DNA from 2 places in the Pseudoalteromonas sp. '520P1 No. 423' genome. Region 2 is predicted to be linked to the other one. Evidence: predicted binding sites of a transcription regulator. Region 2 holds the regulator's gene; the other holds the start of a gene.

Region 1 (16,843 bases), 3.6 Mb from region 2:
TGCCACAACATATCTCAAATATAAATTTAATAGCGACATTATACTTAAACACGTCAAAAATACGAGTTTCATTAATGTACAACAATTGAGCTAAAAGCAGCTTAACTTCCTTAATCATGCAAAAAAAATTAACTTCCCCTGCTAATTTAAATTATCTTCGAATAAAAAATTTTTAATATTTAAAAAATAATTTAACCCCTTCTGGTTTTTTACGGCGTTTTATATATGAGTCTTACATTTTTAGAAGATAAAACCCCTGGAGAAACTTATGACATTAGCAATCAACCAAAGTCCTTTATATAAAAGTTTTAAATTTTCATCTTTTATAATTGGCGCAAGCATTACAACCATAATCACTTTTGCATTTATGCATTATTTAATTAAAAGTGAATATAAAACTGCTGTGGATGCACCAGAGATAATAGAAATAGATGTAATGCAAGCGCCACCCATAAAAGCAGTCAAATTAATTACCCGAGTGCCTCCTCCACCACAAGTAAAACCGCAGCCCCCTAAAAATATGCCACCTCAGGTAGAAACTGTCGATCCAGGAAACCCGTTAACCCACTTTGCACCTGTTATAAAAATGGTCAGTTCAACGATAAAAATACCCACTATGATAGGCTCTCAAGGTGAAGCAACGCCTTTAGTGAGGATCACACCTAAATATCCAATTACAGCAGCAAGGGATGGCAAAGAAGGTTGGGTACAGCTTGGGTTTACCATATCAGAAATAGGTACTGTTATTTCTCCATACATTATAAACTCTGAACCTAAACGTATATTTGATAAAGAAGCGCTACGCGCACTAAAAAAATGGAAATACAAACCAAAAATGCTTAATGGTAAAGCGGTTGCGCAAACAGGACAAAGTATTCAACTAGACTTTAAGTTAGACCACAATCTATAAGTTTTTTGTTCGAATTAGGAGTGTGCAAGCACTCCTAATACTTTTAAGTAGTAAGTGATAAGGATACATTTATTGATGATATTAAGTTTTAAAGAATGGTTAATACCAAAAAAAGATGCCGAAACTTTGATGTCTCTTTATTCTAAATCAGGAAAAAGTGAGTTACTACAAAGGCTAGTAGAATTACATGCTGATGACCTTTATCATTTTTTATTAAGTCAAAGTGATAGTGAATTAGCGAAAGACATTAGCCAAAAAACTTGGCTCAAGGTAATCGATAAACGTGAGTATTATCAAAATAAAGGGACATTTAAAGCTTGGTTATTTACTGTTGGCCGTAATACTTTATTTGATGAATTTAGAAAGAAAAACCGTTATCAAGACCTTTTTGATGACCAAACTGAGGCTGAACCATTAAATCAAGATACACTGGATAACGATATTCAAATAAGATTTAAGCAAGTATTAGAAAACTTACCTTTTAAGCAAAGAGAAGCTTTTGTTTTACAACAAGAAGGGTTTTCTATTTTACAAATAGCGCAAATCACACAAGAAAAAGAACAAACAATAAAAACTAGATTGCGTTACGCTAAATCTTACTTTAGACAACATATAGGAGGCTAATATGTCACAACCAAAAGACAAGTTTGACGATAAACTAAGTCAATTATATAAAAACCATAAATCTAGCAATACATTATCTATAGACGAAAAAAAACTGTTAGGCAGAACAGAAAAACCTATAAATAAATTTAATTGGATTAATACGTTTCAGATTAGCTTAACTGCAGTTGCATTATTCACTTTATTTACACTATTTTTTAACCAAGAAGAATACATTAACCAGATTGATGAAGTAGTCTATTCTCCTACAAATGCGCTCATTGAAGTTCACTATGTTGAAGAAAATACTTATCACAAAAAAATTAAAACGATTGCACAAAATAGTGAATCACTTTTAGCGCTAAAGCAAGCTAATGAAAAACGAGTTCAGTCCCAATCTAACCTAAAAAAATATCATGAATTCAAAGGCGTGTTAGTTAATAAAACTGATAATTGGTATATCGAGTCTTGTAATAAAGGGTTACTAGTACAAATTAATGCATCACTATTAAATCAATTAAAATACAATAACGCACTTGATGCTAATATTGTACAAGGTGATTTATTAGCCTTTAAACATAATTCAGATGGCGAGATAATCGCCTTACTTAAGTCTGATAACCCACTTCAATGTTAAGGATAAATCAATTGCGTATTCACTTGAATCTCATTTTAAATGAATACGCTATTATCAAGTTATTATTTAATAACGCCTTCACTTGCATTGATAGATTTTATTTTTTCTAGCTCTTTCTCTAAACAATCAGTGCAAGTGCCATGACTAAATTGCGCATCACTGTGATTCGCTAATTAAGACTCTAACATCTCCCAAGTTCCATCTTCATTTCGTATCACTTTGCAATAACTACATATAGGGTTCAAACCCTTTAGGGTCTTTATTTCTTGTAATGATTTTTCTAATTTACCGATCAAACTTTCACGCTCTAATTCTGCGATTTTAATACAAGTCATATCTTCAACGCTGGACCAAATATATTCCTCCTCGTCTATGGTAACAATTTGGCCCGATAAGCGTACTGGCACTAAATGACCATCAGCGTGAATATACTCCTTTTCATAGGGTCTATATCTGCCGGTTTTTTGTAGGCTTTATAATTGTGTTTTTTCTTGCGAATAATATTTTTCAGGTGTGATTTGCCAGTAACTTAAGGTGAGTACTTGCTCAACTGAATGACTAATATTTTTTAATAGGCAGTATTTACATCAATTAAATCGCCGTTCATGCGACATAAAGCTAACCCAATTACGGTATTTTCAAAAAGTACTCTATTGTAGTTTTCATTATTTTCCATCGGCTCTAAATCCTTTTATGCCTTGGTTACACGTTTATTTCTCTTAAAATTATAGTTGAACTTAAGTTTTCGACAAGAAACATCAATTCCTGATTTTTATATTTATCAATTAAAAAAGCCAGTAACGACTAATTACTGGCTTACAATGAGGTGTTAAAAACAATGTTTATTAATTTACTCAACCAAATGTAATTTACTTCTTAGCTATATTATTATTTTAAGCTTTGTTTTTTAGACTTGGCTTTAGCTACATCATTATTAGCTGAGTTAGCTTTAAGCTGAAACAATACAGAAATTTTATTATTTTTATTATCATATAAGTATACTGTTTCGGCACCTTGAGATGAGGCTACAACAGCAACATATAAATTACCTTTATCTTCTTTACTTGTAATTTTTATTTCACTGTCAGGAAAAGTGTTCAGTAACTTTATAAAAGAATCGGCCGCAAGCGACCGAGTTTCAAAAGAGTCCTAACTGACTTCCGAGCTCTTCTTTTTTATCCAATTCAACCAATTGGTTTTGCACATATTTACGAATAGTATCTTCCGTTGCATTTCCAATTGTTTCAACAAAATAACTCTGAGTCCAAAGCTTCCCTCCCCAGAAATAACGCCTTTTAATATCTGGGTATAATTTGAAGAATTCTCCGGCTGAAATACTTTTTATCACCTGCATGATCTGGCTTGGTGACATTTTTGGCTCACTTCTTACGACCATATGAATATGGTCTTCCGGTATTTCTAACTCGACTATATCAATGTCGTAATCGTAACCAATTTTTTGGATTATTGTTTTCATCGCCTCACGATAAGGCTCCGAAAAGACTTTACGCCGATACTTAGGTATCCACACAAAGTGGTACATTAATCTAACAACATGATGCGAATTTCTTTGAAGTTCCATGTATTGGATACTACAGACTGAGGCAAGCTCAGTCTACACTATCCAGCACGGGGGCAAGCCCCCGAGATTTTCGCTACGCTCTGTTAAAAATTTAGCATGAGAAACAGGGGCTTTAGTAACTTTGCGTTTCAAAATTCCAGTATTCACATTTAACTTATATACAGTTGCTAAGCGCTCTCCAGTGTTACTCATAGGTGTTGAACTAATTAAAATATGCTTTTCATCTTCAGGTAGAGTATCAATTATTTCAGCCCAGCCATGAGTGGATTGCTTTTTCTTGATCATACTGCCAGTCTGCATTTCGCCAGCTTGATAACCATAAATCATAAGCCCTTTTGAACCATCATAATTAACGGCATATAACTCACCGAAGTACTCTGGTGTTTCAAGCCATGGTAGTCGTTTTACCATATTTATAACAACTCTTTCATTATTTACCCAGCGGTAATTTCCCACCTCATATTCACCAGGGAATTGGCTACCACCAACCGGTTTTAACGTTTTTCTATCTAAAACAACAAGCACAGCCTTATTTTTTACAAGTGCGGAAACTGCTAAATATTTACCGTCTGGTGAAATCTTGGCATTGTAATATTGGGACCAATCAAAAAGTTCATCTCAATTTTTGGCATGTACATTAAATGTCATCGTTATAAAGTTAAAGATTAAAAAAAGCTGAACTATCCTATTCAACATATGGTTTCCTTTATGTTTCTTAATTATAATTTGTTACATTTCTGTATTTGGAATATATAAAAAAGCGACACAAGTCGCTTTTTTTTAAATGTAAGTTAATGAATTTTAGTATTAATTTTCATATCCTAAATTTGGTCCTAACCAACGTTCTGCTTCTTCAAGTGTCATATCAGCACGTTGTGCATAATCTTCTACTTGGTCTTTTTGAATGGCAGCTACCGCATAATATTTAGAATCAGGATGAGAAAAATACCAACCTGATACCGCAGCGCCCGGCCACATCGCATAAGAGCTGGTAAGCTTCATACCAATACGGTTTTCAACATCTAAAAGCTGCCAGATTTTTTTCTTCTCTGTATGTTCAGGACATGCGGGATAACCTGGAGCAGGACGAATACCTTGATAGTTTTCACGTATCAATTCATCATTTGTCAGATTTTCATCTGCCGCGTAACCCCAATACTCTTTACGTACTTTTTCATGCAAGTATTCGGCAAAAGCTTCAGCTAATCTGTCAGCAATCGCTTTGATCATTATCTTATTATAATCATCTTGCTTGGCATCAAATGCATCAGCAATTTCATCTTCAGCCAAGCCACCTGTCACTGCAAAACCACCAAAATAATCTTTGATACCTTTTTTAGCGATATAATCGGTTAAACAATAATTGGCAAAGTCTGTTTTTTCTGTCTGTTGACGTAATTGACAAGATCTTAATAAGACTTCACTTCTCGTTTCATCACTGTAGATTTCGATATCATCTTCAACGCGATTAGCTGGAAATAAACCTATAATGCCTAAAGGTTGTAACTTACCTGAGATTTCCAGCTCATCTAACATTTTATTCGCATCGTTAAACAAGCTTTGCGCTTCTTCACCCACTATTTCATCGGTTAATATACGTGGATATTTACCAGCCAATGACCAAGTCATAAAGTAAGGTGTCCAATCTATATATTTTCGTAATGTTTTAATTGAAACATCTTTAAATTCCGTAATGCCCAACTTTTTAGGTACTGGCGGTGTGTAATTATCCCAATCTAACTTAGCTGCATTCGAACGTGCTCTAGCAAGCGTTACAGGCTTAGAGCGAGGACGTTTACGTGCTTGTTGATCACGTACTTTTTCATATTCTGTAGTGGTCTTTTGTAAAAACTCAGTTTTAACTTTTTTACTTAATAAATTAGAGACAACACCTACAGCACGACTGGCATTGTTAACATATATCACGCCTTTTTTATCACCTTCTGCGCGATACTGCGGTTCAATTTTAACAGCTGTATGTGCTTTTGATGTTGTCGCACCACCTATCATAAGTGGTAAGTCAAAACCTTGGCGAGTCATTTCTTTAGCAACATGTACCATCTCATCAAGTGAAGGCGTGATTAAACCTGATAAACCGATAATATCTACATTTTCTTCTTTTGCTACACGTAAAATGGTTTCTGTTGGTACCATTACACCTAGATCAATTACTTCATAGTTATTACATTGCAGTACGACACCCACGATATTTTTGCCAATATCATGAACATCGCCTTTCACTGTCGCCATCAAAACCTTACCATTTGATGAGCCTTTAACCTTAGTCGCCTCAATAAATGGGTCAAGATATGCAACTGCGCGCTTCATTACACGTGCTGATTTTACAACTTGTGGTAAAAACATTTTACCAGCGCCAAATAAGTCACCTACCACGTTCATGCCGTCCATTAGTGGACCTTCAATTACTTCGATAGGTAAATCAGCTTCTAGACGACACTCTTCAGTATCTTCTTCAATAAACTGTGTAATGCCTTTTACTAACGCATGTTCTAAACGTTTTTGAACAGGCCAAGTACGCCATTCTAAATCTTCTTTTTTACTTTCTTGTGCCAATCCAGAGTATTTAGGCGCAATTTCAACTAAACGCTCACCCGCTTCAGGATCAGTATTGAGAACAACATCTTCTACCGCATTTCTGAGCTCCAATGGAATATCATCATAAACAGCCAATTGACTAGCATTTACTATGCCCATATCCATACCCGCTTTTATCGCGTGATATAAAAATACAGAGTGAATTGCTTCACGTACTGGGTTGTTACCACGAAAAGAAAACGATACGTTTGATACACCGCCTGACACCTTACAGTGCGGTAAACCTTGCTTTATACGACGTGTACCTTCAATAAATTCAACCGCATAATTATCATGCTCTTCAATACCTGTCGCGACAGCAAAAATATTTGGGTCAAAAATAATATCTTCTGGTGGAAAACCAATTTCATCAACCAAAATATCATAAGCACGTTTACAAATATCAAATTTGCGATCTTCTGTTTCAGCTTGCCCAGTTTCATCAAATGCCATCACAACAGCAGCAGCACCAAAACGTTTAATCAATTTTGCTTGGTGTCTAAAGTTATCTTCACCTTCTTTTAAAGAAATAGAGTTAACAATCGCTTTACCTTGAATACACTTTAAGCCAGCTTCAATTACATCCCATTTAGAAGAATCAACCATAATAGGCACTTTACAGATATCAGGTTCTGCAGCAATTAAGTTTAGAAACTTCACCATGGCAGCTTTTGAGTCCAACATGGCTTCATCCATGTTGATATCGATAACTTGCGCGCCATTTTCTACTTGCTCACGGGCAACACTTAAAGCTTCTTCATATTCTTCATTCATGATCAAACGTTTAAACCGCGCAGATCCGGTTACGTTTGTTCTTTCGCCTACATTAGTAAAAACAGCTATTTGTTGTGTCATTATTTACTTCTCACACTAATTTAGGTTACAGGCTTCAAGGCCTGACAAACGCATTCTAACTTCCAATTCAGGTAGTTTACGCGCAGCTATACCATTTACACCATCAGCAAAAGCTTTAATATGTTCAGGCGTTGTACCACAACATCCACCTACAATATTAATAAAACCACACTTTGCCCAATCGACCATTTCTACTGACATTTCATCTGCTTCTAAATCATATTCACCAAACTCATTTGGTAAACCGGCATTTGGGTGCACTGAGGTATAAGTTTCACAAACACGAGAAAGCTCTTCGACATATTGACGTAATAAATCAGGACCTAAAGCACAATTTAACCCAATAGAGATAGGTTTGATGTGACGAATTGAATTATAAAAGGCTTCTGTTGTTTGCCCAGATAAAGTGCGCCCTGAGGCATCTGTGATAGTGCCAGATACCATAACTGGCAAAGTGACACCCGCTTGCTCAAATGCTTCTTCAACACCAAATGCCGCCGCTTTAGAATTTAAGGTATCAAAAATAGTTTCAATCAAAATAATATCTGAACCACCTTCAATCAGTGCTAAAGTTGATTCAATATAGGCTTCCACCAGCTGATCAAATGTAATATTTCTAAAGGCTGGATCATTTACATCTGGCGATAAAGAACAGGTTTTAGAGGTTGGACCTAAAACACCTGCTACATAACGCGGTTTAGACGGATCTTTCGCTTGTATTTCATCACATACTTTGCGGGCTAACTTAGCCGACTCAAGGTTGATTTCACGGCTAAACTTAGCCATTTCATAATCTTCCATTGAGATAGTTGTTGAGTTAAATGTATTAGTTTCAATGATATCAGCACCGGCTTCTAAATATTCACGGTGAATTTGTTCTATTATTTTTGGCTGAGTCAGGCTTAATAAATCATTATTGCCTTTGATTAAAATATGCCAATCAGCAAAACGCTCACCACGATAATCTTGTTCTTCAAGCTTATATTTTTGGATCATAGTGCCCATGGCACCATCTAAAATGAGAATACGTTGTTCTAATGCTGCTTTTAACTGCTCAAGTTTATTAGGCATGAGTTAATCCTTACTACTAATTTGGAGACGGTACGTTAATTTATTCGGCATAATTGTTTGTTCTGACATCTTGGCTAATAAGCTTTATATCATAAGGCGTAGTCTGATATACATAATAGTTTAACCAATTTGAAAATAATAAAAATGCATGGCTTTGCCAAGTTTTTGATGGCTCAATTTTAGGGTCATCATTTAGAAAGTAATTCTCTGGTATTGCAGCACCGGCGCCTTTGGCAACATCTCTGGCATATTCTCCCGCCAAAGTGTCCGCCTCATATTCAGGGTGCCCTGTTATAAAAACTTGGCTACCAGATTGGTTTTTAACTAAATATGCGCCAACTTTATCGGAACCCGCTAATACCTCAAGCTCTGGTACCGTTGCAATTTGTTCTAAAGATATATTGCCATAACGAGAATGAGGCACTAAAAAGTCATCATCAAAACCACGTGTTAATGCACCATGCTCAGAAAAACATTGATGTTTAAATACACCACATAATTTATCTTTTTTAAGCTCTCGTTTTAAACCGTAATGATGAAATAAACTCGCATGAGCTGCCCAACAAGAAAATAAAGTTGAAGTAACATGGCTTTCAGCCCAATCCAAAATAACTTCTAACTCTTGCCAATAACCCACATTTTCATACTCTAAATGCGCTAAAGGCGCACCCGTTATAATTAAAGCATCATAATTATTATCTTTGATTTCAGAAAAATAACGGTAAAAAGTGTCTAAGTGCTGCTCTGAAGTATTTTTACTTCTGTGTGTATCTAAACGTAATAAATCGACATTTACTTGTAGCGGGCTATTTGCCAGAAGTCGAATAAACTGAACTTCGGTCTCTACCTTATTAGGCATTAAATTTAAAATAGCCAAACGCATTGGGCGAATTTCTTGTGTTTTTGCACGACTTTGCGGCATAACAAATACATTTTCATTGCGAAGAGCAGCTATGGCAGGTAGCTGATCTTGTACCGTGATAGGCATAAAAATCTCCAAACAAGTAAACTGATTGCGCTATTATGAACGGATAGCTAGAATTATCAAGCTCCAGATGTTTAGACGTCCAAAAAAGACAATTAAAATAAATATATTTGATCACAGTATAGTTTCAATGAATGTATTGATTTAATAAAAAGACAGTGCACTACAATAAAGATTTAACGGCTAATGGTTTGCCGCTACTGATATGATTAATTTGCGCCAGGAATAACTCAGCTGTGACCATCGCATCAGTCAATGCATTGTGGTTTGAGTAATCGGGTAAATTATATCTATGCCTACATTTTTCCAAGTTTAAAGCATCAAAGCTTATGTCATGACTTAGCCTAGACAAGCGTTTATGCTCAATTTTCATGGTATCTAATATTATAATTGATTTATATTGCTCAGTAGAAAATATGATCCCATGTTCTATAAAAGCTTTTTGCAAAAAAGCCCAATCGAGTTCAGCGTTGTGAAATACTAAAACAACACAATCTAATAATGATACGAGCTTTAGCAATGCCTTAGTCAATGGTTGCCCGCTTTGTACCGCTTGTTGATTGATCCCATGAAATATCGGACTTTTTTTTAAACAACTGACTTGAGAGTTAATAAAATGTTCACCCTGACAAACATAAATCTTTTGATTTTTTATCGGCAACCAAGCAATTGACACTATTTCATCTTCTTTAGGGTTCAAGCCTGTTAACTCTAAATCTATGGCTAAATAATCTGCATGTAAACAATTTTGTTTGTGAAGCAATGTTAAATGTTTATTCGGTATCAAAAACTCTTTTATTTTTTGAATGACCTTTTGAGCAACTCCCATTTATAAACTACCCCGAGCGAATTTAAAATATGAATCTTGATTTGGCGTTAAGTTATCAGGCAATAATAAACCATTATCTTGATCTGGATGTAAAGTTGACTCCTCTCTCGCTTGTGAGCCAAAACAAATCCAACTAAAGGGGACTTTTGCTTGACCAAACTGCTCTTGATATAAAATAATTAAACGCGCAGTTAGCGCATCCGTTAAGCTGCTTAATAGTTTTCCTATAATGCTAATGTCTTCTACTTTATGAGAAAAACTTTGCAATAGCTCAGGTATTTCCATTGCATAACGTTTTAAATCTATTGTGCTATTCGCTTTATATATTCGACCAATCAGTTGCACTGGGTCTGATTTTTGCTGCCTTAATAAATCGGTACTGGTAAGCATGCCTAAAGGTTTAAAACTTTCATCTAATACTGGTAAATGATGAATATTATGGCGCAGCATTAATTGCATCGCAGAAAATACGCGGTTATTTTCAAATATATACTTCGGGTTGGATGTCATAATCTGGGTGACTGCTTGGTCAGGATTAACTTCTGCTGCCAAAACACGATTTCGTAAATCTCTATCGGTAACAACACCCAACAACTTTTCATCTTGGGTGATCATCATAGAAGAAAAGCTCGATTAACTCATTTTTTTAGCCGTATCACGAATGCTCGTATCTGGAGGAAGAGTGACAGCGCCAAAGTGCATCAACTCTGAAATTTTTTGCTCCGACCAATTTTCTTATCGTTTTTTATAATTCGAAGCTAATAGGCGATTAGCATGAGCGCGTACAAAATATTGTGCAAAAACCCAATACTCACGACGTAAAAAATCAAAGTCACCTTGTTCTAAAACATACACTATGCCTTCATTTTGTACTTGTAAGTTATTTTTTATCGTTTCACCTGTGAGCAATGAAGGATAGGCAAAATAATCGCCTTCACTCAAACGTGCAATCACTTCCCCATGGGTATTCACTAAGTCATATAAACCGGAACGAATTAAAAACAAACTAGGAGAATGGGAGTTTAACCATTGAGACTGATTTTCTTTACTTAAATAAATAATTTGCAAGTGATTAACCGCATAGTGTGCAGCCGCAGGTACAAGCTCTGAAAATGGCGCTTGATTACTTAAAAATTGATAAAGTTCTTTTTGCTCTATGGTGTTAGTCATGACTCACTCCCTTTAAACCTCACCTCACTTTACTTACAAGCAAAAAAAAGCTCGACTATAGTCGAGCTTTTAAGCTTTATTGATTAAAATCAATATCAGTTTATTTCATTTTAGTGAGCGTGCGCATCACCTGAGCCTTTAGGGCTTCGGATTGAATCAACCATTTCAATTACATCAGCTGGAATTTCTTTAGTCACTTTTTGTACCGCTACTGCAACTACAAAGTTAACAACCATACCAATCAGGCCAATACCTTCTGGCGAGATACCAAATAACCAGTTTTCAGCGCTGTTTAAATCAGGGCTAATAAACTTAAAGTAAACAATATAGCCGATTGTGAATAAAATACCCGATACCATACCTGCAATAGCACCTTCTTTATTCATCGTCTTAGAGAATATACCCATAATGATTGCAGGGAAGAAACTCGACGCAGCTAAACCAAAGGCAAAAGCAACTACTGAGGCTACAAAGCCAGGTGGATTAATACCAAAGTATGCAGATATGGTAATGGCAATCACAGCTGCCAATCTTGCGGCCCTGAGCTCTTGTTTATCACTAATATTAGGCATCAATGTTCGTTTCAATAAATCGTGGGACACTGATGTTGAGATAACCAATAATAAACCTGCCGTTGTTGATAATGCTGCTGCAATACCACCCGCTGCCACTAAAGCAATAACCCATGCTGGTAAATCAGCAATTTCAGGTGTTGCTAATACAATAATATCGCGGTCAATTTTTATTTCGTTCTTGCTTGCAGGATCTGTGATCTTACCCGCTGAGTAGAACATTTTGCCATCGCCATTCTTATCATTAAATGTGATAAGACCCGTTTTTTCCCAGTTTTTAACCCAGCTAGGTGCTTCAGCATACGCTGTACCGCTACCATCTTTACCGTTAATGGTATCAACCATATTTACACGAGCAAATGAAGCAAGTGCAGGCGCTGTCGTGTATACAATTGCAATAAATATTAACGTCCATGCAGCTGAAATGCGTGTATCTTTAACTTTAGGTACTGTGAAAAAGCGAACGATTACATGCGGTAAACCAGCAGTACCCACCATTAATGCACCTGTAATAGCAAATACATCAATCATGGATTTAGAGCCTTCGGTATATTGTGCAAAGCCGAGTTCAGTACTCAAACCATCAAGTTTATCAAGCAGTAACATACCTGACCCATCAGATAGTGTGGCCCCAAAACCAGTTTGTGGTAATACATGACCTGTCATCATTAAAGACAAGAATACAGCTGGTACTAAGTAAGCAAAAACTAAAATACAATACTGAGCAACTTGCGTATATGTAATGCCTTTCATGCCACCTAAAACAGCATAGAAAAATACAATTACCATACCGATGTAAACACCTGTTTCAATTTCAACTTCTAAGAAACGAGAGAATACAACTCCTACACCACGCATTTGACCTGCAATGTAAGTAAAACAAATAAAGATGGCACAAATAACAGCTACTGTACGTGCTGTTTGAGAGTAATAACGATCGCCAATAAAATCAGGAACCGTAAATTTACCAAATTTACGTAAATAGGGTGCTAAACATAAGGCTAATAATACATAACCCCCAGTCCAACCCATTAAGTAAACACCACCATCATAACCTGCAAAAGAAATGATACCTGCCATTGAAATAAATGACGCAGCACTCATCCAATCAGCCGCCGTTGCCATACCATTTGCTAAAGGAGGTACACCGCCACCAGCAACATAAAATTCTTGAGTTGAACCCGCTCGAGCCCATACTGCAATGCCGATATAAAGCGCAAAGCTTAAACCAACAATTAAAAAAGTGAGAGTTTGAACATCCATCATATTGGCTCCTATTCGTCTACGCCGTATTTTTTATCTAACGCATTCATTTTCATTGCGTAAACGATAATTAAAGCCACAAATGTGTAAATTGCGCCCTGTTGTGAAAACCAGAAGCCTAATTTAAACCCAAAAAATCTAATCTCGTTTAATACATCAACTAATAAAATACCAAAGCCAAAAGAGACCAAAAACCAAACCGCTAATAACTTAAACATTAAGGACAGATTCTCTGACCAATATGCTTTAGCTTGTTCATTATTTTTAAAAGCCATTTTCATATTCCCCTAATAGGACCATTGAGTGCGCTAATATTCTAATCGCTTCAAAATGCATATTATTTTTATACTTTATAAAAAACATTTTGAAGTGACTAAAATATATCTTCAGGATTAAACATAACAAGCAAAACACGACTTGAAAGTCAGACCTTAGTCGTAACATATTGTTAACTTTAATAGAGTACAGTAAAACCAAACCTAAAAAAAAGACATAACCAAATGAATTGGCTAAAGTAATTTTAAATAAAAAATTTGAGAAAGACAAAATAAAAGAGGTGATTTAGCATATGTCAGACATTAGTCTAATATAACTAAACCACCTGTAAATGCAGTTTTTGGAAAGTAAATATTGTATACATCTAAGGTATTAATGGCATTTTAAACCTCAACCTGAACCATGCCCTCTACTTTATGCCAATAACCATTGCATTCATCGCTTTTATTTCCACTTCTTATGGTAGACACCAAGCGTAGTTTGGCTTCCCTCGGATAAACTACTTAAACACGCTTTGGTCTCAACTGATGGTTTAAAATTTTCAGGATTAGCTTTACATGCTTCAATCGCTTGTCGCCAACTCGATGTCACTTGAGATACATAAGCTGGGCTACGTTGGCGACCTTCAATTTTAATTGCACTAATGCCCATTTGCATCAACTCAGGCAACATTTCCATGCTCTTTAAACTAGTAGGCTCTTCAAATGCATGATAACGCTCATCACCAACATCAAATCGCCCTTTACATAATGTTGGATACCCTGCTTTTTCGTCATCGCTAAACTTGTCAATTAAGATACCATTTAAATGGGTTTCTAAGCCTGTACCTGTTTCTTTCTATTCAACAAATTTTGCAGGTGAACAAGCACCAGCGGTATTAGGAGATTCGTCAGTTAAATAAGATGATAAATAACAGCGCCGATTGCTACCGCTTTATCTACAGAGGCTTGCCAACACACCATACCATCAGGGTGGGCAAAAGTATTAATTGCCACATGCAGTCTACAATTATCAAGTTTTAAATAAGCAACCCCTTTTTCAAGTTGCCGTTCAGTAAAGTTTAAACCAGCAAAGTGCCGCGCGTTTGTTTCGTCTTTAAAACCAATATAAACCGCATCAGTACCCGCATCGACTGCTGCTTTTAATGAGGCAAGACTGCCTGCAGGACAAAGAAGCTCCATGAATACACACCACAAAAAATTTTATGGCTTTAATTTAATGATAATTGCTAAGGGAAACTTGATATAGATTAAGCTTTGAAATGATAACTCAGAATAAAATAATGCCATTTAACAACTAAAATCAGAAAAAGTGATTTTATTAAATCCTAAAACAGGTCATAGCCAAATAAAAATTTAATTAAGTTCAATTAGGTTTTTTATTTGATTTTTTATACCATCTAATTAATTCTTTTTGATCTGTGGGCGCATCTAAACCTTCTTTGATAAATTCACTGGCTTGTTCAGCTAAAAGTGCTTCGGTTTTGTTTTCTATTCGCGCTAACATATCAAAAAATACAGCTTGTTCATCTTCAGATAATACAGACTCTAATTGCTTAGATCTTTCATCCATGGCATTTATAAGTTCAAGATATAAAGCTTTCCCTGCCTCATTTAAGTATAAATTTTTAACATTCTTTTTAATTTCATCTTGATGAGATTCAATTAAGTTTAAACTTAAAAGCTTTTTAACCGCCCTGCTTACCGTATAAGAATCTAGTCTAGATTGATAAGCAATATCAGCTGATTTAACAGGCATATAAGAGCCAATATTAATCAAAACCCGCATTTCTCTTGGATCTAAATCAGTTAAGTTTCTAATTTTCCAATCGCGATTTAATGCCAATAAATTACTTACCACAGCGACTCTATATGGCAGATGAGATGTTAAATCTAATGGGTTTTCAATTTGTTTTGTCAGGGAAAAAGCCTGATCTCTAGCTGACTTACTAATGCGCTTGACCTTGATATGAAATCATTATGTCACTTTAGCATTTTATATAAAAAATAAAAACTTAAACAAAAGATGCTGCATATGCAATAAAAAAATTATTGCATATGCAGCAATTTGATTGTATTTTAAATACACTATAAAAATAAAACAGGAAATTTATCATGCCATTAGTTAAACCATTACCAACAGATGCCAATGAAGAAGTTATTGAACTTGCTAAATTTTTTAATGAAACGTTAGGTTTTTGCCCTAATAGTGTTTTAACCATGCAGCACAGACCAGCCATTGCAAAAGCATTTATTAATCTAAATATGGCCGTAATGGCCAATGATGGACGTGTAACAGCCGAGCAAAAACGCTTAATAGGTTATATCACTAGTGCCAATACAGGTTGTAGGTACTGCGAAGCACATACGATTTTAGCTGCAGAGCGCTACGGCGGTACCGAAGAACGCTTAGCTAACATTTGGTCATTTAGAGAAAGTGATTTATATACACAAGCTGAAAAAGCGGCATTTGAATTGGCGCTTGCCGCTTCCAGTGTGCCAAATGCAGTAAATGATGAAATTACAGCGAAAATGCATGAGTACTGGGATGATGGAGAAATTGTTGAGATTTTAGGTGTTATTTCTTTATTTGGTTATCTGAATCGCTGGAACGACTCTATGGGCACAACAATGGAAACCGGTGCAGTAGATGCCGGTAAACGCCTTTTATCTGAATCACCTTGGACTCGCGGTAAACATATTTAAACTATCCTAAGCTTAAAATAATCCCGATAATTGTTGTAACTAAGCCTGAGGTAACTTTTACTTTGGGCTTATATCCAGTAATAATTACATCCTATTCTTCTTTATTAATCAAAAGCGTATAACTTCAATAAGTGCTAATTTTAGTTACCAAGCAACCTCTTTTGTAAATATTATGCTACAAGTTAATTAATTTTTTTATCTCATATACTTTCAATTTAATTTTTAAACCTTAACCTAGCTCAAGAATACTAAGAATAAAGGGCGATTAAATGATTCAGGGTAAAACATTAGGCAGTATGTTGATTATTGCAGGTACGACAATTGGTGCGGGCATGCTTGCTTTGCCAATAGCATCTGCAGGACTCGGCTTTTCAACTGCTACGGTATTATTATTTTCTGCATGGGCATTAATGACTTATACCGCTTTATTAATGTTAGAAGTGCATCAATATGCACATGTAGAGGCAACATTAAACTCTTTAGCGAAAAGCCTTCTGGGAAGAAAAGGCCAGTTAATTGCTAATTGCTCTATGATATTTTTATTTTACGCCTTATGTGCCGCTTATATTGCAGGTGGCGGTTCTCAACTACAAACTAAACTTGTTGAGTGGACTAATTTAGAGCTACCAGTTCAATCTGGTTCAGTATTATTTGCGATTGTTTTTGGTGCCATTATCACTTTAGGCACAGGCACGGTAGATAAAATAAATCGCGTATTATTTTCAATTAAAGTAATTGTTTTAGCATCGGTTTTTTATATGTTAACCCCTTATGTTCAAGGTCAACACTT
Region 2 (16,843 bases):
ATTATCATCGTATACATATGCCAATAGATGGCACTTTAAAGCAAATGATATATGTACCAGGTGATTTATTTTCAGTAAACCCACTAACGGCACAAAATGTACCAAATTTATTTGCAAGAAATGAACGTGTAGTTGCTATTTTTGATACTGAAATTGGCCCACTTGCTATGGTATTAGTGGGTGCAACAATTGTAGCAAGTATAGAAACAATTTGGTCAGGTACAGTAACACCGCCAGCAGGTAAAAAAGTATTTAGCTGGGATTACCCAACTGAAGGCGATAATAAAATTAGCTTGAAGAAAGGTGATGAAATGGGGCGTTTTAAGCTAGGTTCTACGGTTATTTTAGCTTGGCCACAACAAGCTGCTGACTTCTTAACGGGTCAAATCCCAGAGACAGTGACAAGAATGGGCCAACCATTCGCTAAAATTACCAAATAGGTCATATTAAATAACAAAAAATGGGGTAAGTGCTACCCCATTTTTATATTGCTAGCTCCTTACCTTTCTAATACCCAGTAAAACTAATATTAAGTAAAATAGTGAGCCACCAGAGCTTTGTTTTGCTTCAGGTTCAGGAATCGGCTCTGGAATTACAGCATCAGACACTGTGACTTCTTTAGTTATAACTGATACTTGGTTATGTTCATCCGTTACTGTTAAGGTGGCAGAATAACTACCTGCATTTTCATATTTATGTTCAACTGTGATTAAATCAGAGTTTTTTGAATCACCAAAATCCCAAGAATAAGTTAATGTTTCGCTATCCAAATCGGTAGTCGTAGATGCGTCAAACTGACAGGTTTTTTCAGAGCAACTAGTCGTAATCATTGCAGTTGGTTTTAAGTATTCGGTTATTTCAAAATCAACAGACTTTTCAGTTGTTAATCCCATTGAATTGGTAACACTAAAGTTTACTTTATAATTCCCAAGTGTCGGTAAAATAAAACTAGCTTCTTTATTTGAGCTACTTCTTCCGTCTTCTAGTTGCCATAAATAACTCATATCACTTTCAGTTGCAGAAAAAGTACATTTAGCACCTGTACAGTTTATGTTTAAGTCGCCAGTTGGTTTATTTAATTGTATTGTTACCTCTTTAGTTACAGTTGATATTTGATTATGTTCATCTGTTACCGTTAGGGTGACTGAATAATTACCTTCATTTTCATAGTTATGCTCTGGTGTAATTGAATCTGAACTAGCTGAATCGCCAAAATCCCATGAATATGTTAGTGCTTTACTATCTAGATCTGTAGTTGCAGAGGCGTCAAACTGACAAGTATTGTCAGTGCAACTATTGGTAAATATGACGATTGGTTTTAAGTATTCGGTTATATCAAAATCAACGGACTTTTCAGTTTTTAACCCAATTGTGTTTGTGATGCTAAAGTTTACTTTATAGCTACCGAGTGTCGGAAATATAAAGCTAGCCTCTTGATTTGAACTATATCTACCGTCTTCGAGTTGCCACAAATAACTCATATCGCTTTCATTCGCTGAAAAAGTACATTTAGCACCTTTACAATTTATTTTAGTGTCGCCAGTTGGCTTTATTAATTTCAGCGTTTTAGCTGTCACAGGACCCAAGCTAGCATCGTCATCTTCAGCGCGAAAATATAATGTTATTTGATCATTGTGTACCATGCTTTTATCTATGCGAGCAGTAAAAGTTTCTCTGCTACTATCTGTATCACCATCCTTCACTTCTGCTTGTAAAGTATTTTCTTCATCAAGGTAGTCACCTACACTATAAAAAACGCTTTTAATATTATGTGTTGGCTCCATTTCACTTTCTGAAGTAGGGATTTTATTACCTTGTTTATCTTTAACTGCCTTACTAGAGCCTCCAGATGAACTAAACCTTTCATCAGTTGCTAATACATCAACTTCTATATAACTATCAGTCACATTAGTAATTTTGATAGATTCAATATCAGGACCCGAAGTCATCAAATAAGGCGCTTCAACTACTTTGGCTGCGTAAAGTAAAGCTTTTAGATTATCTGGTCTAATTTTATTTTCATAGATATTACATTGCTGAAAAAAAGCAGTGCCGAGTTCAAATGTAATATGTGCTATGCCTAGTTCGCCATAAGCTAAATTATCAGAAGTGCCATCTGTAGGGTATAAACCGACAGACTGCATGGGGTCGTAACCATTGAAAAAAGCGAGCTTGCGTCCTAAGGCTTTTAGGCCTTTGTTATTTGGTGCTAACGTTTCACTATGCCCAAAAGGCCACAAAATTAACTCACTATAACTATGTATGTCTAAATAGAGCCCTTTAGTATCGACTGGAGCTGCATCTGTATCATTATCGCCTCGTACATCCGGATATATAGATCTTATGTAAGTTTCAAGTGAGGACACTTCAGGTTCAGAACCCGCAGAAGCTCCTCGATAAGTTTGATTACATTCATTACCACTAGAGCCACCTTGAACTGTATTCCAACCGAATGAAAAATTTCGATTTAAATCAACACCAACTGTTCCAAAATTACAGTGATTTTCATTAACATTTTTTCTCTGGGATACACCTGTTTCGGCAATTTTTCTGCCATCAGGGTTGGTTTGAAATAAAATATGAATTTGGTGACGATTTAAAATCCAATTAATATCAGGATCTGATTCAAAATTATTGAGTAAGGTTTTAGCGAAATCTAAAGTCAATGCGGCTGTAGTGTATTCTCTAGCGTGCATAGCGCTTTGTATGAAAAGTATTGGTGGATCTACTAAGTCTTTATTACCAATTTTTAAAACTTTTAAATCGTAGCCATCGCCCCCATTATGTTTTTGCCAAGAATCACCAATGTCTATCCATTGAGCATAGTGTGGATATTGGTTTATAAGCTTATCCGCTTCAGAGAATGTTTCTTCTACGGTTGCATAACAGCTAAAACCAGGGATCCCTGAAGTTTGATTATTATTATTTAGAGTGAGTTTTTTTATCTCACTGAGCTTTTTTTGCCATTGTTGAGTTGCAGGAGTAAGTTGTATGCCTTTATTTTCTAACAAAGAAACTTCATGTTCATTAAGTTCTAATAATAAACCATCTTTTTCAGTGGCAAGTAATGCATGATGGAAGCTAATTTTAGTCTTTATTTCATGTTGTTTATCTTTAAATTCAGCAAGGTAAACAGATGGGGAATTATCCGCTAAAGCGATCGTTGAGGCAAAAATTAAACTGCTTAAAAATGCCATGGTATTTCCTTATTATTAAAGTGTATGGCTCATTAATAAGTTAATACTTTGGTGAAATAATGTCTATGGGTTATGTAAACATTTGTGAAGCAAAAAATGTACAGTAGAATTGATTATTAATAATAAACTGATGAGCAATATTAATTGCCCATCAAAGAAATTTAAAGCGCTGTCTAAAAAATAAAATCTTCACTATCTAATGCCATAAGCGAATCGGCACCGTTTAATATGCAAGCTATATGACCTTTAGCTCTAGGTAACATGCGCTGGAAATAAAATTGTGCAGTTTTAATTTTAGCTTGGTAGAATTTTGTATCTTCTGAACCATCAGCTAATTTTTGTTGTGCCGTTTTAGCCATACGAGCCCAAAAGTAAGCTAAAGTAACATAACCTGAAAACATTAAATAATCGACAGATGCTGCACCAATCTCATCTGGATTTGTCATTGCTTTTTCACCGATTGTTTGGGTTATTTTTTGCCATTGTTCTAGGTTTTTTAAGATTGGATTTATGAATTCAGCCATATGTTCGTCAGCTGAGTTTTCTTTGCAAAATGGTAAAACCTCAGCAGCAAATGCTTCTAATAATTTACCTTTAGACCCTAGTACTTTACGTGCTAATAAATCGAGTGCTTGAATACCTGTCGTGCCTTCATATAAACAGCTTATTTTGGTATCTCGCATGATTTGTTCCATGCCCCATTCTTTTATAAAGCCATGGCCACCATAAACTTGCACACCATGACTAGCACACTCCATGCCCATTTCAGTTAAGAATGCTTTAGCGATTGGCGTTAATAAAGCAAGTTTATCATTCGCGTTTACTTTTACTGTTTGATCTTTTTCTGCGTGAGTTGTATCAACTAGCTGGCCTAAATAGCCAATTAAAGCGCGACCACCTTCGGCAATAGACTTTTGAGTAAGTAGCATACGACGTACATCAGGGTGAACAATAATAGGATCTGCATTACCGTCAGGATTTTTAGCTCCAGATAATGAGCGCATTTGTAATCTATCTTTTGCATAAGCAACAGAGCCTTGGAATGCAAGTTCTGCAGCGGCAACACCTTCCATTGCAACACCTAAACGTGCCGAATTCATAAAAGTAAACATGCAGTTTAAACCGCGATTCTCTTCACCGATTAAATAACCTTTTGCGTTATCAAAATTAATTACACAGGTTGCATTAGCATTGATCCCCATTTTATGTTCTATAGAGCCACAGGCAACTTGGTTGCGATCTTGTTTTTGGCCGTCATCACTTACATTAAATTTAGGCACAATAAATAATGAAATACCTTTTACACCTTTTGGTGCGTTAGGCGTGCGTGCTAAAACTATGTGCACTATGTTGTCAGATAAATCATGTTCACCAGCCGAAATAAAAATTTTAGAGCCTGTAATAGCATAGCTACCATCTTCATTCGGCTCAGCTTTTGTGCGTAACATGCCTAAATCTGTACCACAGTGAGCTTCAGTTAAACACATAGTGCCTGTCCACTCACCAGAGACTAAGTTAGGCATAAACATCTGTTTTTGTAGCTCGGAGCCATGATCTTCTAATGTAGCAATCGCACCATGACTTAAACCTGGATACATGGCAAAGCTATGGTTTGCCGTTGACATCATCTCAGCAACTGCATTATTAAGTGAATGAGGTAAACCTTGGCCACCGAAGTCGACATCTTGAGATAATGTTGGCCATCCACCTTCTACATACTGATCATAAGCATCTTTAAATCCATCAGGTGTTGTTACTTCACCTTCATTCCAAGTACAGCCTTGTTGATCACCAATTTGATTTAATGGTGCTATGACTTGCTCTGTAAATTTACTTGCCTCAACTAAAATCGCATCAATCATATCTGGAGTGGCATCTTCATAACCGAGTTTTTCATAATGGGCTTCGCAATTTAATAATTCTTGCATAACAAATTTAGTATCACGAAGTGGTGCTTTATATTCCGGCATTGTGCTATCTCCAAATAAAATGTTATTAATTTAGTATTATAATTTACTGGTCGGATGAGTTTATTGTGTTTGATTAAAGCATGAACACAATCAAAATAAAAGCGTTAAATGTCATCTAAAAAGCATAACTTTGATCTTAATTACCTTTGGAAATGCACTAACTTGATATCATTTTTTAAATTTTTTATGGTATGTAACTATGCTTCAACTTAACTTAAACTAGCTGACCCCCTCAGGTTTTTTTATCTATTTATTGGCAAAAAAAACCATTAGTCATACGCTAAGGTTTTAAGGATTTTCAAGATTTTTTATCACCTGATGAGTTAGCTGGATTAGCCTGTGACGATTATGTTGAGTCGCGCATTGTTTCTCAAAAAAAATTTATGGCACGCCGAGTTTGGTCCTTATATAGATCTTTATGATGTATTCCAAGGTTCTGGACATCGTCGTTGGTGTGTAGGTGATAAAGGCGATTATAAAGAATTTGCAGCATATGAGGCTTTATTGTATACCGAATCATTTGAATCCATTATAGATGTAGAGTTATTTCCTGGCGACATATTATATATTTCGCCGGGCTTTCCTCATGAGGGAATCACTTTAGAAGAATCAATGAGTTTCTCTGTGGGGTATCTACTTCCTCAGCCAAAGATATGATCAGATTAATTTAGATGAAAAATACGCTCAATTTATACCTTTATTATGTAATAACCAAGTTTTGACATTTAAGATGTTAAAGCCATTATTAAAACACCATTATTTAATTGAGAGTTTACTTTGTTGGCTTAATTTAGGTTATTGGTATTTTGATGAATAAAGGATATTTTGATTCAGTGTTTAAAAATAAGTAAGGCGCTTACTTAATTGCAAGCGCGCTACATTTTTATCGTAGTTACAGTTTAAATTGATTTACGCTTTCATTTAAACCTGAAGCTAAATTATTTAAATCACTTGCTTCACTAGCAAGCTCATTAGCATGTTCTGATGTATTATTTACTAAGTCATTAATTGCATTCAAACTCGTATTAATATCTTCAGCAACCAAAGTTTGTTGTTCAGTCGCAGTGGCAATTTGATGACTCTGATCTTGTACAGTTGCTACTGAATTACTTATTGCAGTAAGCGAGGCTAATACATCTTGAGTCTGTGTTACTGAGCTTTCAGCTTGATCTTTACCCTCTTGCATCATTGTTGAAGCTTGCTGCGCTATTTGTTGCAACTTATTGATCATATTGCGAATATCGTCAGTAGACTCTTGTGTTCTGCTTGCAAGAGAGCGTACTTCATCAGCAACTACCGCAAATCCTCTACCTTGTTCGCCTGCTCTTGCAGCTTCAATGGCTGCGTTAAGTGCCAGTAAATTTGTTTGATCTGCAATGCTGTTTATCACATCAACAACAGCACCAATATTTCCTGACTCTTGTTCTAAGCCAGATACAATTTGCGATGCTTCACCGATATGAGAAGCTAAAGAGGTCATAGCCGTTTGAGCATCATTAGATATATCTGTACCGACCTTAGTAAGGTTTTGAACCTCTGCAGCTGCTGAGTTTGTTTCTTGTGCGTTGCGTGAAATTTCTAATACAGTAGAAGCCATTTCAGTTACAGCAGTACTGACACTATCCACTTGCTCCTTTTCTTGCTGTATTTCACTGTTGGTTTCATAAGACACTTGACTTAAATGTTCAGATGCAACGCCAACTTGCTCAGCTTGACTGGCTGTTTTTAGCAATAATGTATGCAGTTTAGTGATAAAGCTATTCATATGAGATGCTAATTGGCCAACTTCATCAGTGCGATTCATGTCAATTTTTTTAGTTAAGTCACCGTCACCTGAGGCAATATCTCGCATCACATGCGTTAAATCACTAATCGGTTTACTGATCATCTGTGTCGCCCAAAAAATAACAGCTGCGATAATTAATAAAATAACCAGCACACCCATACTAGTAGTGAATACAGCTTGCTTAACAGGTTCTTCAATTAACTTCATTGGTACTAATAATCCAACGTACCAATCAAGAACTGGCTTCTCAAGTTGTAAGCGACGATAAACAACATAATACTCTTCGCCTTTAAAAGTCACTATATTCGTGCCGTTCAGGTTATTTTTCATTTCAGAGTTTAGTTGTTTAAATCCAGAGGTATTATCAAATTGTGTTTCGAGTGCATCTAATCCTTCTTTGCCTCTTTCACTTTCATCTGTAATGGATAGTTGATGTTGTGTTTTTTTCGATAAGTGAACAACTTTTTGTTGATTATCTAATAAAAAGCCAAAGCCTTTATTGTTGAAATTAATATCTTCAATCATGTCAGCGATTTTGTTTAACTGAAGATCAACACCAGCAACCCCCACTAATTTGTTATTTGGACTATAAACTGGTTGTTGAACAACTGCAGAAACATTACCCGTTGTTAAATCAACTGATAAAGCACCAACGTAAAGGCTATTAATTTGCATGGCTTCTTGCCACCAACCTCGTTTATAGGCGTAATAGGGCTGGCCGTTATAGAAGGTGGTTCGCTCATTTTCTTTAAAATACTCACCTGTTATGCCTGAGGCAAAAAATGCAGATAAAATATTATCGTCATTGCCACTAATACGCACCATATCTTGGTTTACAGCATCATAACCGTCGGAAAGCGCTAAATCACTTTCTCTGGCTGTCCAATTTTCAAACCAGTTAACTAAGTATGGATTTGTTACGAATGTTTCTACAATCTTGCCATATTGAGCAAAATAAGATTCGATGGATTGTTGTTCTGATTGAACATATTGTTTTGCTTCACTCTCGATTGAGCTACGAGATAAAGAAGCAATATGATTTACTAAAAAGCATGAAGCCATTATAAGTAGCACTGCAATCGTGCCACCAATCAAAAAGAGAATTTTTTTCCGAATAGATAAGTTTTGGATCATAATTAACATAACAGTACAACGAGAATTAGATAGTGGTAATATAATCATATATCCCTTAAAACTGCTAGTATATTGATGGAATGTTAATGGAAAATAAGCCCGTAAATGTTGTTATTTTAGGTTCTGGGTGGCTTGGTAGTAAATTAAGTACCAATTTACAACAGATTGGAGTTATTACCCAAGAGACTTGCCGCTCAAAAAAATTAGCAAATGAAAAGCAGATCCATTACTTTAATGTAAATAATCAAAATGACTTAGAGCACAATATTAGTTTAGAGGGAGCATATTGGGTGTGTTGTATCACACCAAGAGATAACTATATCGAGAGTTTAAACCAGGCGATTGATCTTGCAATAAAACTTAAAATGAAAGGTTTTTTATTATGTTCTTCAACGGGTATTTATCCAAATGCACCAGTTGAATATAATGAATTAAGCACATTAACTTTAGTTACAGAGCGCCAAAAGTTGCTTAATCAAGCAGAGCAAAAAGTTTTACAGTTAGCAGATTTAGGTAAGGTTGTACGTTTAGCTGGGTTAATTGGTCCTAAACGTCATCCTGGTAAGTTTGTATCTGGTAAACATCTAAAAAGTAGCGCTTTGGCGGCGGTTAATATGGTTCATCAAACAGATGTAATGGCTGGTATTATTTGTTTATTAAAACAATGGCAAACACCAAAACAGCTTTTTAATCTAGTCAGTCCTGATCATCCAACAAAACAAGAATTTTACCAACAAGCCTGCTTACAATTAGAAGTAAAAGCCCCGACTTATTCGTTAAATACGGTTGAGAATAGAATTATTGATGGTAGCAAAATAACTCAATTAGAATTTGAATATCAATATACGTGCTTATTTAAAGCCATGGAAAATTGCTAAATCTGAATTATTCGCATAAAAAAGCCAATTAAAATTAATTGGCTTTTTATTATATGGACATAATATTTTAGTTTAGCTAAAGCTGAAAATAATTAATCTTCATCTTCCATAAAGGGTAATTCTAAACCCATTTCAGTCATTATCTTTTTAACTTCAGCTGGAATGTGATCTGGATTATCTTTTTTCAGATCTTCATCATTGGGTAGCGGCTGTCCAGTAAATGCATGTAAAAATGCTTCACACAGTAATTCACTGTTTGTTGCATGACGCAAGTTATTTACTTGTCGACGTGTTCTTTCGTCAGTAAGTACTTTTAAAACACTTAATGGAATCGAAACAGTTATTTTTTTAACTAACTCTGATTTTTTACCATGTTCTGCGTATGGGTGAACATATTCACCATTCCATTTTGTTGCCATATACTTAAATTGCCTTTTATTCAAACCGCGCTTTTGTTGTCGAGCTAAATTATACTAATCTGACTAGTCTAATAGAACTACTTTATGTAATTTTAATTGTTTTATTGACCCGAAATTTTATCTATTTATCTAAGATAGTCAAATTTAAGATGTTTAGCTATTTAGATGGATAAAAGTTTTGACTTCCCAAACTTATTGAATTAACCTTTTGGACGTCTAAACATCTAATTGGTTGTAGGTATTAAAAATGACTCAAGTAAAAAAAGCAACAACAGCTGTACGAAAAGGCATCGAAGCAGATAAACATCACGGTGCAGTGGTTCCGCCTCTTTATTTATCAACTACTTATTCATTTGCTGACTTTGATAAAAAGCGTGCTTACGATTATGGACGCAGCGGCAATCCAACAAGAGACATTCTTGCTGAAACTTTAGCTGAATTAGAAGGTGGAGAAAAAGGCATTATTACTGCAACAGGAATGGCTGCAGTTCATTTAATTACACAACTATTATCATCTAAAGATACTTTAGTGATCCCACACGACTGCTATGGTGGTAGCTACCGTTTATTCACAAGTTTAGAAAAACGCGGTTTATTAAAATTAAAAATCGTTAACTTCACATTAGATGCAAGTTTTGATGAAATTCTTAATATCAAACCTAAAGTTATATGGATAGAAACACCAAGTAACCCGTTATTACGTTTAACAGATATCAGTAAAGTGGTTGCAACCGCTAAGCAGTGCGGTGCATTAGTTGCAGCCGACAATACATTTTTATCACCTGCATTACAAAATCCATTAGAATTAGGTGTAGATATTGTTGTGCATTCAACAACTAAATACATTAATGGGCACTCTGACGTTGTTGGCGGAGCTGTAATCGCTAAAACAGCAGAGTTAGGTGCTGAGCTTGCTTGGTGGGCAAATAATATCGGTATTACAGGTGCGCCATTTGATAGCTACCTGACTTTACGTGGTATTCGCACATTAAATGTGAGAATTAAACAGCATGAGCTAAATGCGATGGCTGTTGCTGAGTATCTAGAAAAAAGCCCATATGTTGATCAAGTTTATTACCCAGGTTTAAAATCTCATCCACAACATGAACTCGCTAAAAAACAACAAAAAGGTTTTGGCGGTATGGTGAGTTTTGATATTAAAGGTGATATTAACGACTCAGCAAAATTCTTAACAAGTGTTGAGCAATTTACTTTAGCGGAATCCTTAGGTGGTGTTGAAAGCCTAATTTGTCATCCTGCAACTATGACTCATGCAGGTATGGATGAAACCGCAAGATTAGAAGCGGGTGTTGGCGATACAATGATCCGAGTTTCAGTGGGAATTGAAGATGTTCAAGATTTAATAAATGATTTAGAACGTACTTTTGTAGCAACAAAACCCGGTGTAGGTTCAAAATCTTAAGAATCTAAATTACACTGTAAATGATATAAATATTGCAAATGTTAAGTGCTTAACTTCTGCTAATGAAGCTATTTGGTAAATTGAAATGAATAAATCAGTACATAAATTTGGTGGCTCTAGCCTAAGTTCTGCAGCGCGATATCATGCGGTAGCGAATATTATAATTAGTCATTGTCAATTAGGTGACTCAATTGTAGTTTCTGCTGCAGGTAAAACGACAAATACACTTGTTAAGCTATGGCAGTGTTATCAGCAAAATGATGTACAAGGCATTTGCGATGTTGTTAAATTATTAAAAAACCATCAAGTAGAATTGATAAGTGAACTGTTAATTGATGAGCAACAAGTTCATGCGTTAGATAAATTAAATATTGAGTTAGATGCAATAACTCAATTAGCACAACAAAATAAGTTAATAGAAGCACAGCTTTTAGCGCATGGTGAAGTATGGTCTTCAAGGCTATTAGCGCAATATTTAACGCAGCTAGATTATAAAGCGCAATCTTTTGATGCCAGAGATTTACTGTTATTAAAAGATGGCCAGCTTCAGCATGAAATTAATCAAAAAAGTTGTGAAGTTTTAAATGCACAGCAATTTAATGTAGTGACGGGTTTTATTGCTAAAGATATTGATGGCGAAACTGTTACTTTAGGGCGAAATGGTAGTGACTATAGCGCAACATTAATCGCACGTTATTGTAATGCGCAAAGTGTGACTATTTGGACTGATACCAAAGGTGTTTACAGTACTGATCCAAGAAAAGTTAAACATGCTATAAAATATTCAAAAGTGTGCCGAGAGCAAGCAAATCTATTGGCAAGATTAGGCAATCCTGTACTTCATGCTAAAACATTAACCCCACTAAAAGAAACCGATATTAAGCTAGTTGTTAGAAGCAGCTTTGATAGTCATAGTAGTTGTACGGAAATCGTTAAAAAAGGTAGCGCAAAACAAAAGTACTTCTTAACAACTCTAGATAATCATGACTTGGTGAAAATAGAAGAATTAGCAGATGGAGAAATTGGGGAGCTAAGCCAGCTTATTCAGCATAGTTTGCATCACTTTGACCTTGATGGTGATACTTATTTATTAATTCCGGCATCTTATACCCATACAGTGATTAATCATTTATCAGGGCGTGCAAATTTAATTGAATCTAACTTGTTTGGTTTAGGCATTGTTTGTCCAAACTCAGTTGCACAGCAATTAACAGAGCAAGCAAGTAAACTGCTGCAAAAATATAATATTAATGTGCGTTTTGCCTTTTCTCAAAAAGACCTTTTAGGTAATGAGTATGGCTTAGTATTGTGTGAACAAGCGTTTGATACTGATTTATTAACTGTGCTACATGATGAACTCATTAGCGACTCTCAAGAGCTAGCAGTTATTGTTGCTGGCCTTGGCAATGTTGGTGCAACCTTTATTGAGCAGTTAGAACAGCAACTAATATGTTTAAATCAACTGATCCCAGTAAAACTAGTAGGCTTAGTGCGTAGCAAAAATATGCTATTCAATACAGATGGTATCGTTTTATCTGATTGGCAATCACAGTGGCAAAATACAGCTGTGAGTTATGAAAAAGAAACACTGATTAATCAACTAGAGCAGTTAGATTACGAGCATAAAGTGGTTATTGATATAACTGCTAGCGAAGAGTTTAGTTTGTTGTATCCTGATTTTGTATCGCAAGATTGTCACTTGATCAGTGCTAATAAATACGCAGGTACTGCGCAAACTACTTGGTATGATAGTTTAAGAGAAAAACTGTCTGAGCGTAATTTAAAGTGGCGATACAATACAAGTGTGGGTGCAGGCTTACCAATTAACTTTGCATTAAACGACTTACAACACTCAGGTGATAAAATTGGGCGTTTGTCTGGTGTTTTCTCTGGTACTTTATCTTGGTTGTGTTGTGAGTATGATGGTGCAGCACCTTTCTCAGAGCTATTATTACAAGCAAAAGGTATGGGGTATACTGAGCCAGATCCAAGAGAAGATTTATCTGGTCGAGATGTACAACGTAAATTACTTATCCTTGCAAGGGAAGTGGGTTTATCGCTAGATTTAGATGATATTGAGCTCACACCTATGATGCCACTAGAATTAGCCCAAGGTGATTGGCAGTCATTTTTAAATAAACGAGATGTACTTGATGTTTATATGGATGAAAAGCTATCAAATGCTGCAAAAGATAACTTAGTACTGAGATATGTTGCTGAACTTAACCTAACAGAAAATAAACTGATTGCTAAAGTTGGATTATCAGCCGTTGCTAAAGACGATCCTTTAGCAACATTAAAAGCGGGTGATAATATTTTTGTAATAAAGAGTCAGTGGTACCAAGAAAATGCACTTGTTATTCAAGGCCCTGGTGCCGGTAAAGAAGTAACAGCAGCAGGTATCCATTCTGATTTATACTGGTTAACTAATTCTTTAGTAAAGTAATTTTAGACTTTTAAAAGAATTAATTACTTTTAAAAATAAATTAATGCGATTAATGTACTCACTCAATAATTATTTATTGCTGGGTTATTAGTCGCATTTTTGTTTTTAAGAATGATGTTTTAAAAAATAATTTATTTTTGTTTAAACCTTTTCCTACCAAGCAAGCGTCTAATACATTAAAGCAACTTAATACGTTATAAAAAATAATTCAAGGGACTATTTGGGTGACTTTAAATGTTAATTAAAGCCGAGCAAAGGTTTGCCGCAGTACAAGAAGATCAATTGATTGCTTCTGTACAGCAAGGCGATAGATCTGCTTTCGAACAACTTTATAATCAATATATTAGTAGGGTATATGCGTTATGTTTACGTTTAACCGCTGATAAATCAACAGCTGAAGATGCATCACAAGAAGTGTTTGTTCAATTGTGGCAAAAAATTGCAAACTTTGATGGTAAGTCAAAATTTTCAACTTGGCTACACAGTGTGACGGCAAATATCACGATTAGCTATATCCGAAAGCAAAAAAGCTGGTTGCAAAAAGTCGTTAGTACTGAAGATGCAGGCATGGATGAACAAGCGATTGAAGACGAACACGACTTAAATGGCTTAGATAAGTTGATATTACGATTACCAGAACGAGCAAGAATGGTATTTGTATTGTATGCCGTAGAGGGTTATCGCCATGAAGAGATTGCAACTATTTTGAATATGGCAGTTGGCTCAAGCAAAGCGCAATATCATCGCGCACGTAATTTATTAAAGGAGTGGTATGAAGATGAGCAATAAAGATTTTGATAATTTCTTAAAACACTCTTTAGAAAAGATGCCTGAAGAAATTCAGCCTAAAAAAGATTTATGGCAAGGGATAGATCGTGCAATAGATTTTAACGATAAACCTAAAGCAAATAATCATTTTACAAAGCTGTCTGTTATAGCAGCATGTTTTGCAGCGGTACTGTTAAGCATTAATTTTTTATCTAATACACAAGTAACACCTCAAGCTATTGAGATAAATAATGTGGCTTCAATGAGTCAGTTATTTGAAACAGAGAAACAAGCGCTTTTAGTGCAATATCAAGAAAAACCAGCGTTAACAGATGATTGGCAATCTCAGTTAGATGACTTAGAGCAAGCTGAAACGGCAATTAAACAAGCCTTAAAAAATGAGCCGCAAAATTCGACATTATTACGAATGCTAGCGCAAGTATATAGACAGCAGTTGGAGCTGATTAATCGAGTGCACCAACCAAAATGGCAACAGATTTAGGAGAATAATCATGACAATGAAATTAATAGCGATAGCACTTTTAAGTATCTCAAGTACCTTTGCATTTGCAGGTGAAAAAATAGATGAAACATTATCTGTTTCAAGTAATGGCAAAGTGATCATAGAAAATCAACGTGGTGATGTTCAAATTAAGGGTTGGAACAAGTCCGAAGTTAAAGTAACAGGTGAGTTAGATGATAAAGCTTTGGATTATGAATTTAAAAGTTCAGGTAACCGCACTATTTTTAAAGTGAAAATGCCAAGAAAAATGCGAAGCTGGAATTCAGGAGAAGGTTCTAATTTAGTGATCCATGTGCCAATTAATAGCGATTTAGATTTTGAGGGTGTTAATGTCAATGTTGATATTTCTCAAGTGGAAGGTGGCTCAGACATTGAAACTGTTAATGGTAATATATCAGCCCATAAATTAGCGGGTAAAATAAATTTAACAACTGTAAATGGTGGCATTAGATCTAAAGCGTTAGGTGGAAAAATACATTATGAAACAGTGAATGGCAGTATTCATGATACAGATTCTCAAGGACGTTTACGTTTTAATGCAGTAAATGGTGATATTGAAACTAAAACACAAGCTGAAGATATTAGAATTGAAAATGTAAATGGCGAAATAGAGTTACACGCAGACTCAATTCAGCGATTAGATATCAGTACTGTAAATGGCGAGTTAGATTTATCTATTCCAAGCTTTTCAAATAATGCGAGAGTGCAAATAGAAACTGTGAGCGGCAATGTACAATTAAATTTATCAGAAAAAGCATCTGCAAAATTTGAAATTGAATCTCATGCTGGTGGTAAAATTAGAAATAGCTTAACTGGGGATAAAGTAAATAAACCTAAATATGGACCTTCAAGCTCATTAGAGTTTGAAATGTTAGGTGGTAAAGCAGATATTGAAATAGATACAATTAGTGGCCGTATTAATCTTAAGGCACTATAAACTCGCTTTAAAATCACATAAAAAAAGCTGAGCTTAGCTCAGCTTTTTTTATTGAGTTAAAATTTTAGTATTAACTGATAATCAGAGTCGATAGAATAGTCATATTAGAAGTTATTAGTATGATGAAATGGCAAAGTTCGAAAAGTCTCAAAAATTTGAAAAGCAATTTGATAAACAAATTGATACTTTAAAAATTCCTCCGCATTCCATTGAAGCAGAGCAGTCTGTTTTAGGTGGTCTAATGCTAGATAATGAAGCATGGGATCGCGTAGCAGAACGTGTTGTTGGCAAAGATTTTTATACCCGTACGCATAAGTTTATTTTTGAGGCAATGGAAAAACTGGTTGATTTACATCAGCCGATAGATTTAATTACCATTTCTGAAACGTTAGAAAAAAATAATCAACTTGAAGGCATAGGTGGTTTTGCTTATTTAGGTGAAATTGCTAAAAACACCCCTAGTGCTGCCAATATTTCAGCCTATGCGGATATCGTACGTGAACGTGCTGTTGTACGTGAAATGATAGGCGTAGCTAACGAAATTGCTGAAGCAGGTTTTAATCCTGAAGGTAGAGAAAGTCATGAACTATTAGATTTAGCCGAAAGTAAGGTATTTAAAATTGCTGAATCTCGCACTAAAAGCAGTGATGGCCCACAAAGTATTCATACCATTCTAGAAAAAACAGTAGATAAAATAGAAGAGTTATATCAATCACCTCAAGACGGTATTACGGGCATCAGTTCTGGTTATTCTGATTTAGATAAAATGACCTGTGGTTTTCAAAATTCAGATTTAATTATAGTAGCAGCACGTCCATCTATGGGTAAAACAACCTTTGCAATGAATATTGCTGAGCATGCTGCAATGACCCAAGATAAGCCTGTCATTATCTTTTCACTAGAGATGCCGTCAGAACAAATCATGATGCGTATGCTAGCTTCACTAGGCCGTATCAACCAAACAAAAGTAAGAACTGGTCAATTAGACGATGATGATTGGGCGCGTTTATCATCCACTATGGGTTTACTTATTGAAAAAGGTAAAATGTTTGTTGATGATTCTTCAGGTTTAACGCCTACTGAGTTGCGTTCTCGTGCTAGACGTATTGCACGAGATCATGATGGTGTTAGCATGATCATGGTCGATTACCTGCAATTAATGAAAGTGCCAAGCCTTGCGGATAACCGTACCCTAGAAATTGGTGAAATATCTCGTTCATTAAAAGCCCTAGCAAAAGAACTTGAATGCCCGGTTGTTGCGCTCTCTCAGCTTAACCGTACACTAGAGCAAAGAGCTGATAAACGTCCAATTAACTCAGATTTACGTGAGTCAGGTTCAATCGAGCAGGATGCCGATTTAAT

What was found. The regulator MetJ, encoded in region 2, represses methionine synthesis genes. The targets are predictions, from matches to a motif close to TAGACGTCTAGACGTCTA.
Region 1: the regulator MetJ is predicted to act here: its motif matches at 9,306-9,323, upstream of metA (homoserine O-succinyltransferase).

The regions. Positions count from the first base shown of each region.
Region 1 is NZ_BBZB01000001.1:3,596,506-3,613,348, forward strand. It holds gene ribA (GTP cyclohydrolase II) at 1-6, opposite strand, end outside; gene PSA_RS16465 (energy transducer TonB) at 269-910, shown strand; gene PSA_RS16470 (RNA polymerase sigma factor) at 986-1,534, shown strand; gene PSA_RS16475 (hypothetical protein) at 1,536-2,150, shown strand; gene PSA_RS16480 (hypothetical protein) at 2,324-2,557, opposite strand; gene tnpA (IS200/IS605 family transposase) at 3,289-3,732, opposite strand; gene PSA_RS16490 (hypothetical protein) at 3,766-4,257, opposite strand; gene metH (methionine synthase) at 4,540-7,182, opposite strand; gene PSA_RS16500 (homocysteine S-methyltransferase family protein) at 7,198-8,253, opposite strand; gene metA (homoserine O-succinyltransferase) at 8,294-9,241, opposite strand; gene PSA_RS16510 (3'-5' exonuclease) at 9,402-10,067, opposite strand; partial or broken gene PSA_RS24700 (CBS domain-containing protein) at 10,089-11,237, opposite strand; gene PSA_RS16525 (sodium:solute symporter family protein) at 11,348-13,072, opposite strand; gene PSA_RS16530 (DUF4212 domain-containing protein) at 13,084-13,347, opposite strand; partial or broken gene PSA_RS24705 (peptidase U32 family protein) at 13,793-14,529, opposite strand; gene PSA_RS16545 (MarR family winged helix-turn-helix transcriptional regulator) at 14,714-15,193, opposite strand; gene PSA_RS16550 (carboxymuconolactone decarboxylase family protein) at 15,463-16,053, shown strand; gene PSA_RS16555 (aromatic amino acid transport family protein) at 16,323-16,843, shown strand, end outside.
Region 2 is NZ_BBZB01000001.1:1,336-18,178, reverse strand. It holds gene asd (archaetidylserine decarboxylase) at 1-440, shown strand, start outside; gene PSA_RS00065 (PKD domain-containing protein) at 492-3,197, opposite strand; gene PSA_RS00060 (acyl-CoA dehydrogenase C-terminal domain-containing protein) at 3,371-5,167, opposite strand; partial or broken gene PSA_RS00055 (cupin domain-containing protein) at 5,416-5,826, shown strand; gene PSA_RS00050 (methyl-accepting chemotaxis protein) at 6,060-8,087, opposite strand; gene PSA_RS00045 (hypothetical protein) at 8,174-8,965, shown strand; gene metJ (met regulon transcriptional regulator MetJ) at 9,058-9,384, opposite strand; gene metB (cystathionine gamma-synthase) at 9,632-10,807, shown strand; gene metL (bifunctional aspartate kinase/homoserine dehydrogenase II) at 10,893-13,253, shown strand; gene PSA_RS00025 (RNA polymerase sigma factor) at 13,488-14,042, shown strand; gene PSA_RS00020 (hypothetical protein) at 14,032-14,523, shown strand; gene PSA_RS00015 (DUF4097 family beta strand repeat-containing protein) at 14,540-15,481, shown strand; gene dnaB (replicative DNA helicase) at 15,609-16,843, shown strand, end outside.